3 regions of the Arthrobacter sp. Dra40 genome follow, and region 2 is predicted to be linked to each of the others. Evidence: riboswitches for the same ligand, from Rfam matches in the RefSeq annotation. Region 2 holds a riboswitch; each other region holds the start of a gene.
The links. Region 2 has a riboswitch for S-adenosylmethionine ahead of AC5RWT_RS17325 (LLM class flavin-dependent oxidoreductase). Riboswitches for the same ligand answer to the same signal wherever they lie in the genome.
Positions count from the first base shown of each region.

Region 1 (4,141 bases), on a different contig from region 2:
GACCGCCTGGCTGCAATCGCCATCCCCGCCAGCACTCCGGCGCCGATAATCAGCAGCACGGACACCACGATCAGCGCAGGCATGATGTCCAGCCCCATGATGGACGGCATCACCGTCAGGCTGACGGCGAAGAGCGCGACGACGGCAGCAGCGAGCCAGAGGGCAACGGCACGGGGGTTGGATCCTTCCACGCCCTCCACTCTATCGGCGCGTCGCTCCGCTTTATGACGCCGGCCGGAGCCCGCCGAATAAAGCCCCGGGCTGTCCCGGTGGGATAATTTCGCCCATGGCTCCAGCAATCGCGTACCAAGGTGAACCCGGCTCGAACTCGCATATGGCATGCCTTGAGGTCCGGCCCGGCTGGGACGCGGTGCCGTGCGCCAGCTTTGAAGACGCCTTTGCCGCCGTCACGAGCGGCGAGGCCGACCTGGCCATGATCCCCATTGACAACTCGATCGCTGGCCGGGTGGCGGACATCCATGCCCTGCTGCCCAGGACCACGCTGCAGATCGTGGAGGAATTCTTCCTGCCCATCCGCTTCAGCCTGCTCGGCATTCCGGGGGCCACGGTGGAACAGGCCCGTGAAGTGCACAGCCACATCCATGCCTTGGGACAGTGCCGCAAGCTGATCCGCAGGTTGGGACTGACGCCGGTCATCGCTGGTGATACCGCCGGCTCGGCCCGTGAAGTTGCTGAGTGGAACGATCCCACCAAGGTCTCGCTGGCGCCGCCGATGGCCGCCGAGCTTTACGGCTTGCAAGTCTTCGCCGAGAAAGTGGAAGACGACCCAACGAACACCACCCGGTTTGTGGTGCTGGCCGACCGACGGCCCGTCCCCAGCCGCGAGGAGTTGCCCGGTCCCGCCGTGACCAGCTTTGTGTTCCGGGTGCGGAACGTTCCCTCGGCACTGTACAAGGCGCTCGGCGGGTTCGCGACCAACGGCATCAACATGACCCGACTGGAGAGCTACATGGTCGGCGGCGAATTCGCGGCCACCATGTTCATGGTGGACGTCGAAGGCCATCCGGAGGACCAGTCAATGGTCCATGCCTTCGAGGAACTGGAATTCTTCACCACAGAAATCCGGATTCTGGGCGTCTATCCTGCCCATCCCTTCCGGCTGAACCGCGGCGCGGAACAGCCGGCCGACGCCTGAGGCAGCGGAGTCCGGGCCAATGCCTGGCCCACGGAGTTTTTAACGAACTGTTACCCGCGTTTGACCTGGGTCACGTCCCGCTCTTACCTTGGAAATGAATCACGAGCGCCAACTTCACAGCCCTGGCTAGTTGGCCGGCAACCCTCTACCGTAGCGGGGTGCTCCAGGTGATGATTCGGCCAGCCGGGTTTGTCGGCAGGCAAGTACGCGTATCCTTCGGCAGCAGCGGATGCGCCTGAGCTTCAAGGATGGCCATGTCCCTGCACAACGACTTGACCCCGAACACCCTTCGCTCCGCCTTCGGGCGCTTTCCCTCCGGGATCGCAGCGCTCTGCGCCGTCATCGACGGCAAGCCGCAAGGCATCATCGCCTCCTCCTTCACCGTGGGCGTTTCGCTGGAGCCGCCGCTGGTGATGTTCGCCGTCCAGAACACCTCCCGGACCTGGCCGCTGGTCCGCCAGTCCGGTCGGATCGGCGTTTCGGTGCTGAGCACAGAGCACGACGGCGTCTGCCGCCAGATTGCTTCCAAGAACGGCGACCGCTTCGCCGGGCTGAGCCTGCACCGCACCGATCAGGACGCACTGTTCCTCAACGAGGCAGCGCTGTGGCTGGATTGCTCGGTATATCAGGAGTTCCCGGCCGGCGACCACCACGTGGTGCTGCTGGAGGTACACGCACTGAGCACGCACGACGGCGCGCACGAACCGCTGGTCTTCCACGACTCCGCGTTCCGCAGGCTGGTGCAGCCCGCGTTCGTCTAGGGCAGCGGGCGCCCTCGCGCCGCCACCCACAGCGTGTACCATTCCTGCCGGGTCATCGCGGCGCCGATCTCCTCGGCCTGGGCGCAGGCCTTGATCCGATCCGGATTGCTGGTACCCACGACCGGGCGGATTTTGGCCGGATGGCGCAGCAGCCAGCCCAGCACCACCGCTTCCTGCGTGCAGCCCTTGTCCCGGGCCAGCTCGGAGACCAAAGCCGCCGCCGCCCCATCCGCGGCGCCCTCGCCGCCGTCGCCAGCGGCGCCCTCGTCGCCGGCACCCGGCTCCGCCGGCCGGCCGCTGTAGCGGCCCCGTGCCAGCGAGCCCCAGGCCTGCAGTTCCACCGCGTGGGCAGCGCAATACTCCAGGGTGCCGTGCGGGAAACTGACGGCCGCGCCTTGCGGGTGGTTGACCAGCACGCCTGATTCAAGCCAGTCCCGCCGGTACAGGCTCATTTCCAGCTGGTTCACTGCGAGCGGCTCGTCAAGCGCCGCCTGCAGCCACCTCATCTGCTCGCCGGACATGTTCGAGACACCCAGGCGGCGGACCTTTCCGGCCAGCCGGAGGCCGCTGAACGCCTCGGCAATCTCTTCAGTCGGGGCCAGCGGATCCGGCCGGTGGATCAGCAGCGTGTCCAGGTGATCGGTGTGCAGGCGGCGCAGGCTTTCCTCGGTGCCGGCCACGATCGCCGCGCGGGATGAGTCGTACTGGCCGACCAGTCCGGGAACCGGCAGCCGGATGCCGCATTTGCTCTGCAGCTGGATGGTTTCCCGGAGTTCCGGACGCTCGGCCAGCACCCGGCCGAAGGCCGCCTCCGCCTTGCCGTGGGCGTAGATGTCGGCGTGGTCGAAAATCCTGATGCCAATGTCCAGCGCCGCCTCCACGGCGGCGTGGGCCGCGGCGACGTCGGCCGCCTCCAGCGGCCCGCTCCCCCAGCCACCGCCCAGACCCATGCTGCCAAAGATCAGGCGGGATCCGGCGTCGTCCATTGGTGTGTCCCTTCGCTGGGCAGGCTTCCAGCGTACGTCAGCGCCGTGCCGATTCCAGGGGTTGTGCCGCCCCGCCGACGGCAGTACGGTAACAGTCGCGGGGCGGGATAGCGTCCCCAGGCAACCACCAACAGGCCGCCTGCGCCACCGCACCGCCAGGAAGTTGACCATGGCAGTTCCTCCCAGCCCAGACCGCGGCCCTCACCAGCCGTCCGGTCCTTCAACTGCACCGGTTTCCGCACGCACGGATCAGGACCGGACCCCAACCCCGGACGGCGCGGCCGCTGCGCAGCCCCGGATCACGGTGGTGTTCCTGGGACTGATGCTCACCGTGCTGCTGGCCGCACTGGACCAGACCATCGTGGCGACGGCGCTGCCCACCATCGTCGGGGACTTGAACGGGCTGGAGCACATCTCCTGGGTGATCACCGCCTACATTCTGGCCGCCACCATCGGGCTGCCGATCTATGGCAAGCTCGGCGACCTGTTCGGACGCAAGAGCATCTTCATCTTCGCGATCGCGGTGTTCCTCGGCGGTTCGATGCTCTCCGGCATGGCCCAGAGCATGCCGCAGCTGATCGCCTTCCGCGCCATCCAGGGGGTGGGCGGCGGCGGGCTGATGATCGGCGCGCAGGCCATCATCGGCGACCTGGTCTCGCCACGGGAGCGGGGCAAGTACATGGGCCTGATCGGGGCCGCCTTCGGCCTCGCCTCGGTCAGCGGTCCGCTGCTGGGCGGCTTCATCACCGACCATTGGAGCTGGCGCTGGGTCTTCTACATCAACCTGCCGCTTGGTGCCGCGGCGCTGACCGTCATCACCACCACCCTGCACCTGCACAAACCGGGCGGGCCCCGGCCCAAGCTGGACTATCTGGGCACCTTCCTGCTGGCGGTCGCCAGTGCGGCGGTCATCCTGTTCACCAGCTGGGGCGGGACCACCTATCCCTGGGACAGTCCGGTGATCATCGGACTGGGCGTGCTCACCGTGGTCGCCTCGGTGTTGTTCGTGCTGGCCGAGCGCCGGGCCGTGGAACCGGTGCTGCCGCTGCGGCTGTTCCGCGACCGGGACTTCACGCTGCCCACCCTGATGGGCGTGTGCGTGGGCATCGCGATGTTCTCGACGATCGCCTATTTGCCGACCTTCCTGCAGATGGTCAACGGCGCCAGCGCCACCGAGTCGGGCCTGATGATGGTCCCGATGACGGCGGGCATGGTGGGAGCCACCACCACCACCGGCC
Region 1 covers NZ_JBNHHB010000037.1:30,230-34,370, forward strand. The annotation lists gene AC5RWT_RS16450 (NADPH-dependent F420 reductase) at 1-228, shown strand, start outside; gene AC5RWT_RS16455 (prephenate dehydratase) at 287-1,156, shown strand; SAM riboswitch class IV at 1,254-1,368, shown strand; gene AC5RWT_RS16460 (flavin reductase family protein) at 1,411-1,917, shown strand; gene AC5RWT_RS16465 (aldo/keto reductase) at 1,914-2,903, opposite strand; gene AC5RWT_RS16470 (MDR family MFS transporter) at 3,073-4,141, shown strand, end outside.
Region 1: another riboswitch for S-adenosylmethionine. It lies ahead of AC5RWT_RS16460 (flavin reductase family protein); the one in region 2 lies ahead of AC5RWT_RS17325 (LLM class flavin-dependent oxidoreductase).

Region 2 (4,141 bases):
GCGTTGGACTTCACGTTCTCGCCGATCACGTCGTCCGGGCCGTAGGTGGACAGGTCCACGCCCATCCAGCCCGAAATCAGGGCCAGCGCGCCGTTGACGTCCGCGTAGGACTTATAATCCTCGAACTTGGCCTGGGCGGTGGCGTCGTCCGGCCCGGTCACCACGGTCTGCATGGCGTAAATGCGGACGTCGTAGCGGCCCCGGCCAGCGGCCTCAGCGGCGTCGCGGATCTTCTTCACCGCCGCCGCGAGCATTTCCTTAGTGGGGCAGGTGACGAACACGGCTTCGGCGTTCTCCGCGGCGAACTGGGTGCCGCGCTTGGAGGCGCCCGCCTGGAAGATCACCGGGGTGCGCTGCGGGCTCGGCTCGGTGATCGCGATCCCCGGCACCTTGAAGTACTTGCCCTCGTGGCGGATTTCGTGGACCTTCGCGGGGTCGGTGAAAACGCCTGACTCGCGGTCCTTGACCACCGCGTCGTCTTCCCACGAACCCTCGAGCAGCTTGTAGATGACCTCGAGGTATTCGTCGGCGTGGTTGTAACGCTCGTCGTGCTCCAACTGGTCTTCCTGGCCCATGTTGCGGGCGGCCGAGGGCAGGTAGCCGGTCACCACGTTCCAGCCGACGCGGCCGTTGGTCAGGTGGTCCAGCGTGGCCAGGCGGCGGGCAAACGGGTACGGGTGCTCATAGGCGGTGCCCGCGGTGACACCGAAACCGAGGTTCTCGGTGACCGCTGCCATGGCGGACACCAACATGAACGGATCATTCACCGGGACCTGCGTGCCGGCCCGCAGCGTCGTCTCGTTGGACGAACCAAAGACGTCGTAGGTGCCGAGCACGTCGGCAATGAACAGGCCGTCGAACAGGCCCTTCTCCAGCACCTTGGCCAGATGCGTCCAGTAGCCGATGGTGTTGTAGGTGGCGGACTTGTCCTGCGGGTGGCGCCACAGTCCGGGCGACTGGTGCCCCACGCAGTTCATGTCGAAGGCGTTGAAGCGTATCTGGCGCTGGGAGTTATGCTGCTGCTTGTTCAAGGTCATGTCAGGCTCCTTTGCTGATGAGAAGAGCCCGCGCCGGTCCCCGGCGGGCATGCAGTGGCCCTAAGGAACCAACGAGAGATCGAGCTTCTCCATCGGTCCTGGCGGTAGCACCTTCCTCACAATGAGGGGGTTGCTGCGGCGTCAACAAGCCAGGTCTCTCGGCCGCTCTGGATGGGTACTCCTCCATTGGACACCCGCAGGCGCCCTGAGGGAAATGTTGCGCGTCACGCGGGGTAAGAAATCACGACGTCGGTGCGGCGCCGGCTGCGGCCTGGGGCCGCTTTGATCCCACCACCGCTCCGGCCCCGAAGCAGGCCAGGATCAGCACCACGACGGCGATGGCCAGCGGCACGCTGTTGCCGACCAGGGTCGGGAGGTTCTGCAGGATCAGGCCCAGGATTCCCAGCAGCCCGAGCAGCCCGAGTGCTGGGGCGACCGAGCGCTTCCAACTGCGGGCCGGTGCTGCCTGGCGACGGAAGAAGACCAGCACGGCGACGCTGGTGAGCGTCATCAGCACCACCACGCCCAGGGAGGAGAAGCCGGCGAACCAGGTGTAGAACTGCACGATCGGATCCCAGCCTGCCACGACGGCGGCCAGCAGGAACAGGGCCACCACTGCCGTGGCCGCTCCGGAGGCCCGGTGCGGAGAGCGGTGCTTCGCGTGGGTGCTGGCCAGCTTGGTGGGGAAGATGCCCTGCCCCGACAGCTGGAAGAAATAGCGTGAGCTGATGTTGTGGAAGGACAGGATGCACGCGAACAGGCTGGTGGCGAGCAGGACCTGGACAATGTGGCTGCCAGCCGTGCCCAGGTAGAGCGCGGTGGTCTCGGAGAGCAGGGTGCCGGGCGCGTCCGTGGCCTTCTGCACGATGCCGCCATCGCCCCAGACGCTGATCAGCAACCAGCTGGAGAGGGCGTAGAAGCCGCCCACCACCAGCAGGGCCACGTACGTGGCACGCGGGATCGTCTTGTCCGGATCGCGGGCCTCATCCCGGAAAACGGCGGTGGCTTCGAAGCCGATGAAGCTCAGGATGGCGAACAGCAGCGCAATCCCGGGTGCCCCGGACAGCACGGTGGACGGGGTGAGGAACCCGGTGGAGAGGCCCTCGGACCCGCCGCCGCCAAAGACGATGGCGGCGTCCAGGACCAGCACGATCAGCACTTCGGCCACCAGCAGCACGGCCAGCACCTTTCCGGACAACTCGATGTTGCGGTGGCCCAGCCAGGCCACGGCAACCACCGCGGCGGCGGCCCACACCCACCAGGGCAGTGAGGGGCCACCGTAGGCGCGGACCACCTCGTCGACGGCCGGGGCAAAGAGCCCGTAGACGCCGGCTTCCAGCGCGAGGTAGGAGAGCAAGGCGACGAAGGCCGCGCCCAGTCCGGCGCGGCGGCCGAGGCCCTTGTCCACGTAGCTGTAGAACGCGCCGGCCGACGGCACATGCGGCGTCATGGTGGTGAACCCGACGGCGAACAACAGCAGGATTGCGGTGGCCAGCAGGTAGATGAACGGGAGGCCGGCGCCGTTGCCGCTGGCGATGGCCAGCGGAACCGTTCCGCCGATGACGCCCAGCGGCGACGCGGCGGCCACCACAATCAGCACGATGCTGGCGACGCCCAGTCGGCCGGAGAGCCGCGGCGCGGTTCCGGCGTCGGGGTCGCTTACTTCGGGTGCGGCTGCGGATGCCGCCAAAGTTCTTTGGGGATTGGAAACAGACATGGCTTGCCTTCTTCTTAGACGGCCGCGGAACGGGCGGCGGGGGTGTGTGGCTGGCGCGCGGCGTCGGCGTTGGCCTCGCCGATCGTCCAGACGAACGGGGGTTCGGCGGCGTTGACTTCCCAATCGCCCACGATCCGGGACTTGTAGATGAACGGGTTGTGCGTGGCGACCGTGCGGGCATTGCGCCAGTGCCGGTCCAACGACTTGCCGGTGCTGGTGGAGGAGGCGCCGAGCGTGTTGAACAGCTCGCCGGCGGCCTCCGGCACCAGCGTGCTGAGCACAATCTGGGCCTGGCCGGATTCCAGTTCGACGGCGATGTTGGCCGCCTTCTCGGCGTCGGCGGTCTGGAGCCGGGACGCGAAGACCCGATCCAACGCGCGCGCCACGCTCAGGGTGGTCGCCCTGGCGGCGTAGGCCTTGGCGCTGATGTCGCCGACCACCTGCAGGATCTGCGCGTCGTGCCGGACCAGCGGCGCGTTGCCGTGGCCGAACACCCGCTTGCGTTCCCGCACGTTGGTGGCGGCGTCGGTGGTGACCGCCTGCGCGATGCCGGCCAGGGCCACCAGCAGGATGTGCTGGTAGAGCGCCGTCTGGTACGGGAAGCGGTCGGCGAACGCGGACACGTTGGCCGGGTCCACCTCGGCGTCGGTGAACACCGTGGTGCCGCTGCCGGTCAGCCGCTGGCCGAAGCCGTCCCAGTCGTCGTAGGTTTCCACGCCGGCTGTCTTGGTGGCGATGATCACCGAGACATCCGAGCCGTCGGGCCGCTTGGCGGTGACGTCGATCCAGTCGGCGAAGATGGTGCCCGTGGTGTAGAACTTGCGCCCGTTCAGCACCAGCTTGCCGCCGGCTTCGGACAGCACCGTGGCGGTGCCGCCGGCGCCCGGTTCGGTCCACGCGTTGCCGGCCAGCTGGCCGGAGGCGAAGCGCTGCAGCCAGCCGCTGCGGTCCCCGCCGCGGCCGTGCTGGTACAGGTTCTCCTCCACCAGCGCAATATGCGAGCGCAGCGCCTGCGGAATGTTGCTGTCCGCGGCGGCCAGTTCGATCAGCAGTTCGGTGAACTCTTCCCAGTCCAGCCCGTCGCCGCCGAGTTCGGCGGGGATCCGGGCGGCGCCAAAGCCGGCGTCCTTCAGCCAGCCGATCTGCTCAAACGGCAGCTCGCGGGCCAGTTCGCGGTCCAGCGCTCCTGCGGCGATGCGGTCGAAGATCGGACGGTACTTGGCGGCCGCCGCTTCGAAGGCTCGGGTCGCGTGGACGGAGGTTGTTGTGTAGTCAAGGGTTTCGGTCATGGTGGTGCTCCTGGAGTCTCGGCCGGGCACGGCCGAGGTGGGTCGGGTGGGGATACTGCGCAGATCAGGCTGCGGGGAAGCGTGTTGGGCGACGCGTT
Region 2 covers NZ_JBNHHB010000042.1:8,943-13,083, forward strand. The annotation lists gene AC5RWT_RS17325 (LLM class flavin-dependent oxidoreductase) at 1-1,037, opposite strand, end outside; SAM riboswitch class I at 1,124-1,215, opposite strand; gene AC5RWT_RS17330 (APC family permease) at 1,279-2,754, opposite strand; gene AC5RWT_RS17335 (acyl-CoA dehydrogenase family protein) at 2,769-4,043, opposite strand.

Region 3 (4,141 bases), on a different contig from region 2:
ATGCTGTGGCCAACGGCAGGCACCGCACCCGGGATGAACTCGCCGCCCGGCTCAGCGAAACGGGGCTGCTGGCGGACGACGGGGTGCGGCTGAACGGCGCGCCGCTGCGCGGCCAGCGGCTGGGGCACCTGGTGTTCCACGCCGAAATCGACCGCGTGCTGGTCAGCGGCCCGCCACGCACTGCGGATTCCGGTGCCCTCCAGCAAACCTACGCGTCCTTCGACGAGCGGGTACCGCCGCTGCCGGCGGATTTCGACCGCGACGCAGCACTGTCACAGTTGACCGCCCGGTACTTCGCCAGCCGCGGACCAGCGGCCGTGAAGGACTGCTCCGACTGGTCCAACCTTCCACAGGCTGACATCGCGCGCGGCTTGGAAGCCGGCGGCCACGACGGACTCGAACGGACCGAAGCCGAGGGCGTACAGCTCTGGTATTCCCCGGCCGCCGGAACAGCCGGAAGTACGGCCGTTGCCAATGATGAACTGCCCCGGGCTGACCTGATCCAGTGCTACGACGAATATGTGATGGGCTACTCCAAGACCCGCGGCTATCTCGACGGCGCTGCCCCGGCAGCTCTCAGTAGTACGGTGCCGATGCACGTGCTGCTGCTGGACGGGAAGATGGTGGCCAACTGGAAACACGTGCTCGGGCCCGGCGCGGCGCAGCTGCGGCTCAGGCCGCTGCGGTCATTCACTGAGTCGGAGCGACACGCCGTGGGCTTGGCCGTGGAACGCTACGCAGCATTTCTGCGGCGGCCGGTCACGATCGAACTGATCTGACGTCCCGTTCAACCTGATCCGATGCCCCGCTCGATGTGGCTTGACCGTCCCCTCAACCTCATCCCGGACACGGGCGGGGATCCGCCCTGATGGCGGACCCCGCCGTCGTACTCATGCAGCTTTCAGGTTGGCGGGACGAACCATTAGGCGGGCGCGAAGAACGCCTCGGTGAGGGCCTCATGCAGCTGGTGGATATCGGTGAGGAAGCCGTCGTGGCCCAGCGGCGTTTCAATGGTGTGGACCTTGACTGCCCCGGGCAGCGCCTCGGCCAGCTGCCGCGACTGTTCGGGAAAGTACAGGCGATCGGAATCCACGGCGGCGATGAAGAACTGCGTTTCGGTGAGGCCGCCGAGCGTCTGCTCGAGTGAGCCCCGGCCCCGGGCAATGTCGTGGCTGACCAGGGCCTCGGTGAGCAGGATGTAGCTGTTGGCGTCAAAGCGCGCGACGAGCTTGTCCGCTTGGTAGTCGAGGTAGCTTTCCACTGCATAGCGGCCACGTGCGGACGGCGTGATACCGCCGAACGGCTGCTCCTCCGCCTGCGGCCTGCGTCCGAACCGGTACTCCAGCTCCGGCTCTGCGCGGTAGTTGATGTGCGCAATGCGCCGGGCAATGCCGAGTCCGGCCTCGGGAGCAGGACCGTCGTAAAAGTCGCCGCCGGCGAAGTGCGGGTCCAGCCGGATGGCGGCGACCTGCGCCTGCGCGAAGGCAATTTGCTCAGCGGTGCTCGCGGCGCCGCACGACAGGACTGCGCACCGGGCTGTGCGCTCCGGGAACGTTACCGCCCATTCAAGCGCGCGGGCGCCACCCATCGACCCGCCGAGTACTGTGTGCCAGCGCCGGATGCCCAGCGCGTCGGCCAGGCGCGCTTCGGCCCGGACCGAATCGCGGATCGTGACGAACGGAAACCGTGACCCCCACGGTGTCCCGTCCGGCGCGGGGGACGCGGGGCCGGTGGAGCCGTAGCAGCCGCCAACCATGTTGGCGGCCACTACGAAATAGCGCTCCGTGTCGATCGTGGCACCGGGACCCACCAGATCATCCCACCAGCCGTCCTCGTCGGAGTAACCGCGCGCGACATGCGTGCTGCCGGTCAGGGCGTGTTCGATCAGGACAGCGTTGGACGCGTCCGCATTCAAGGTGCCCCAGGTTTCATAGCCGAGGACCACCTCGGGCAGATAGCCGCCGGCCTCCAGTTCCAGGGCGCCAAGAGGCATCCGGCGCAGAAGGCCGTCCGTCGCCTGTTCCACCAGTTCCTGCGGTTGCACTATCGTCACGCTGCGCTCTACCTGCTTGCCTAGTCGTCCGCACCCTTGGCGGCGCGGAAACCGGCCTCCAGGTCGGCGATGATGTCGTTGACGTTCTCGATGCCCACCGACAGCCGGACCAGCCCGTCCGTCACCCCGGCGGCGAGCCGCTCCGAGGCCGAGAGCTGGGCGTGGGTGGTCGACGCCGGGTGGATCACCAGCGAGCGGACATCGCCCAGGTTGGCCACGTGCGAATGCAGTTCAAGGCCGTCCACAAAGCGCTTGCCGGCTTCGATGCCGCCCTTGATCTCGAAGGAAACGATGGCGCCGGTGCCCTTCGGACCGTACTTGCGGCCGCGGTCGTACCACGGGCTCGAGGGCAGGCCGAGGTACGCGACGGAGGTAACGTCGTCGTGCCCTTCCAGGAATTCGGCGACCTTCTGCGCGTTCGCCACGTGCCGCTCCACGCGCAGGCTCAGCGTCTCCAGTCCCTGGGCGATCAGGAACGCATTGAACGGCGAAATGGCGGACCCCAGATCGCGCAGCAACTGCACCCTGGCCTTGAGGATGTAGGCCAGGTTGGCACCCAAGGCACCGTTGACCCCCAGGTCGCGGGCGAAGATCAACCCGTTGTAGGTCTCGTCCGGAGTGTTGAAGCCCGGGAACTTGCCGGGGTCCGCGGCGAAGTCGAAGGTGCCGCCATCCACGATCACCCCGCCGATGGCGGTCCCGTGGCCGCCGAGGTACTTGGTGGCCGAATGGAGCACGATGTCAGCACCCCACTCAATCGGGCGGATCAGGTACGGGGTTGCCAACGTGTTATCGACAATCAGCGGCACACCGTTCTCATGGGCGATGGCGCTGACGCCCTCCAGGTCCAGCACGTCCTGGCGCGGATTGGAGACGACCTCGCCGAAGAACGCTTTGGTGTTCGGTTTCACAGCGTCGCGCCACTGCTGCAGGTTGTCCGGATCCTCGACGAAGGTGACGTCGATGCCGAACTTGGGCAGCGTGGTGCGGAGCAGGTTGTAGGTGCCGCCGTACAGGCTGGGACTGGCCACGATATGGTCGCCGGCCTCGGCGAGGTTCAGGATGGAGAAGGTTGATGCTGCCTGTCCCGAGGCGAGCAGCAGGGCGCCGACGCCGCCTTCGAGGTTCGCGATCCGGGTCTCGACTGCCTCGCTGGTGGGGTTGCCGATCCTGGTGTAGATAGGCGACAGTTCGGACAAGGCAAAGCGGTCCGCGGCGCTCTGCGTGCTGGGGAAGACGAACGAGGTTGTCTGGTAGATCGGCAGGGCCCGGGCGCCTGTTGCGGCATCCGGCTCCTGGCCTACGTGAATCTGACGGGTCTCAAAGGACCAATCTGCAGTGGACATGGTGCAACTCCTTCAGTGGAAGGGGTCATCCGGGATCCGGCCGTGCCGGCATGTCTATCCCGGGTGTGACCCGCGCTTGCGCACCGCCTCATGGCGGCTGCCTGGTCTTCACCCGGGGCACCCCACGCGGTTGGAGGGTTGCCGGCCAGCAAACCGGGGTTTCACGCTGGCACTCATGACCTGCTTCCAGTGTCCGTGGCCAGGCGTCCAGCCGCAAGAATGTGACACCTTATGACCGGCCGCGGCACAGCCTTTCCCCGCATCGTGGGGGCGGGCGCGGCTGGGCCGCTCCCCGCACTTTGGGGCGCGCACGGCAGAGCTTCTCCCCTGTTTGAGGCCGTGCCATGGCTGCCCGCTTTGCTCATGACCTATGGTGAAGAGCCGCAGCGACAACCGAGTGACTTAGGTCACCCTAAGTCGAGAGCGGGTTCACAAAGTGCCAAGATATAGCCATGCGCTTCGACCATGTTTCCTATGCTGCTGAACCCGACGGTCTGGCTGCCACTTCAGAGCGGATAGCCGCAGCTCTGGGCATCGACGCAGTCAAGGGCGGGGTGCATCCCCGCTTCGGCACCCGCAATATGATCTTCCCCCTCACCGACCACCACTACCTGGAGGTCGTGGAGGTCCTGGACCACCCCGCGTCGGACAAGGCCCCCTTCGGCCAGGCGGTCCGTGCACGGTCCGAAGCCGGCGGCGGCTGGATGGGTTGGTGCGTGGAGGTCGGGGATCTGACCCCGTT
Region 3 covers NZ_JBNHHB010000224.1:119-4,259, reverse strand. The annotation lists gene AC5RWT_RS31900 (winged helix DNA-binding domain-containing protein) at 1-779, shown strand, start outside; gene metX (homoserine O-acetyltransferase MetX) at 923-1,993, opposite strand; gene AC5RWT_RS31890 (bifunctional o-acetylhomoserine/o-acetylserine sulfhydrylase) at 2,074-3,399, opposite strand; SAM riboswitch class IV at 3,467-3,580, opposite strand; partial or broken gene AC5RWT_RS31885 (VOC family protein) at 3,852-4,141, shown strand, end outside.
Region 3: another riboswitch for S-adenosylmethionine. It lies ahead of AC5RWT_RS31890 (bifunctional o-acetylhomoserine/o-acetylserine sulfhydrylase); the one in region 2 lies ahead of AC5RWT_RS17325 (LLM class flavin-dependent oxidoreductase).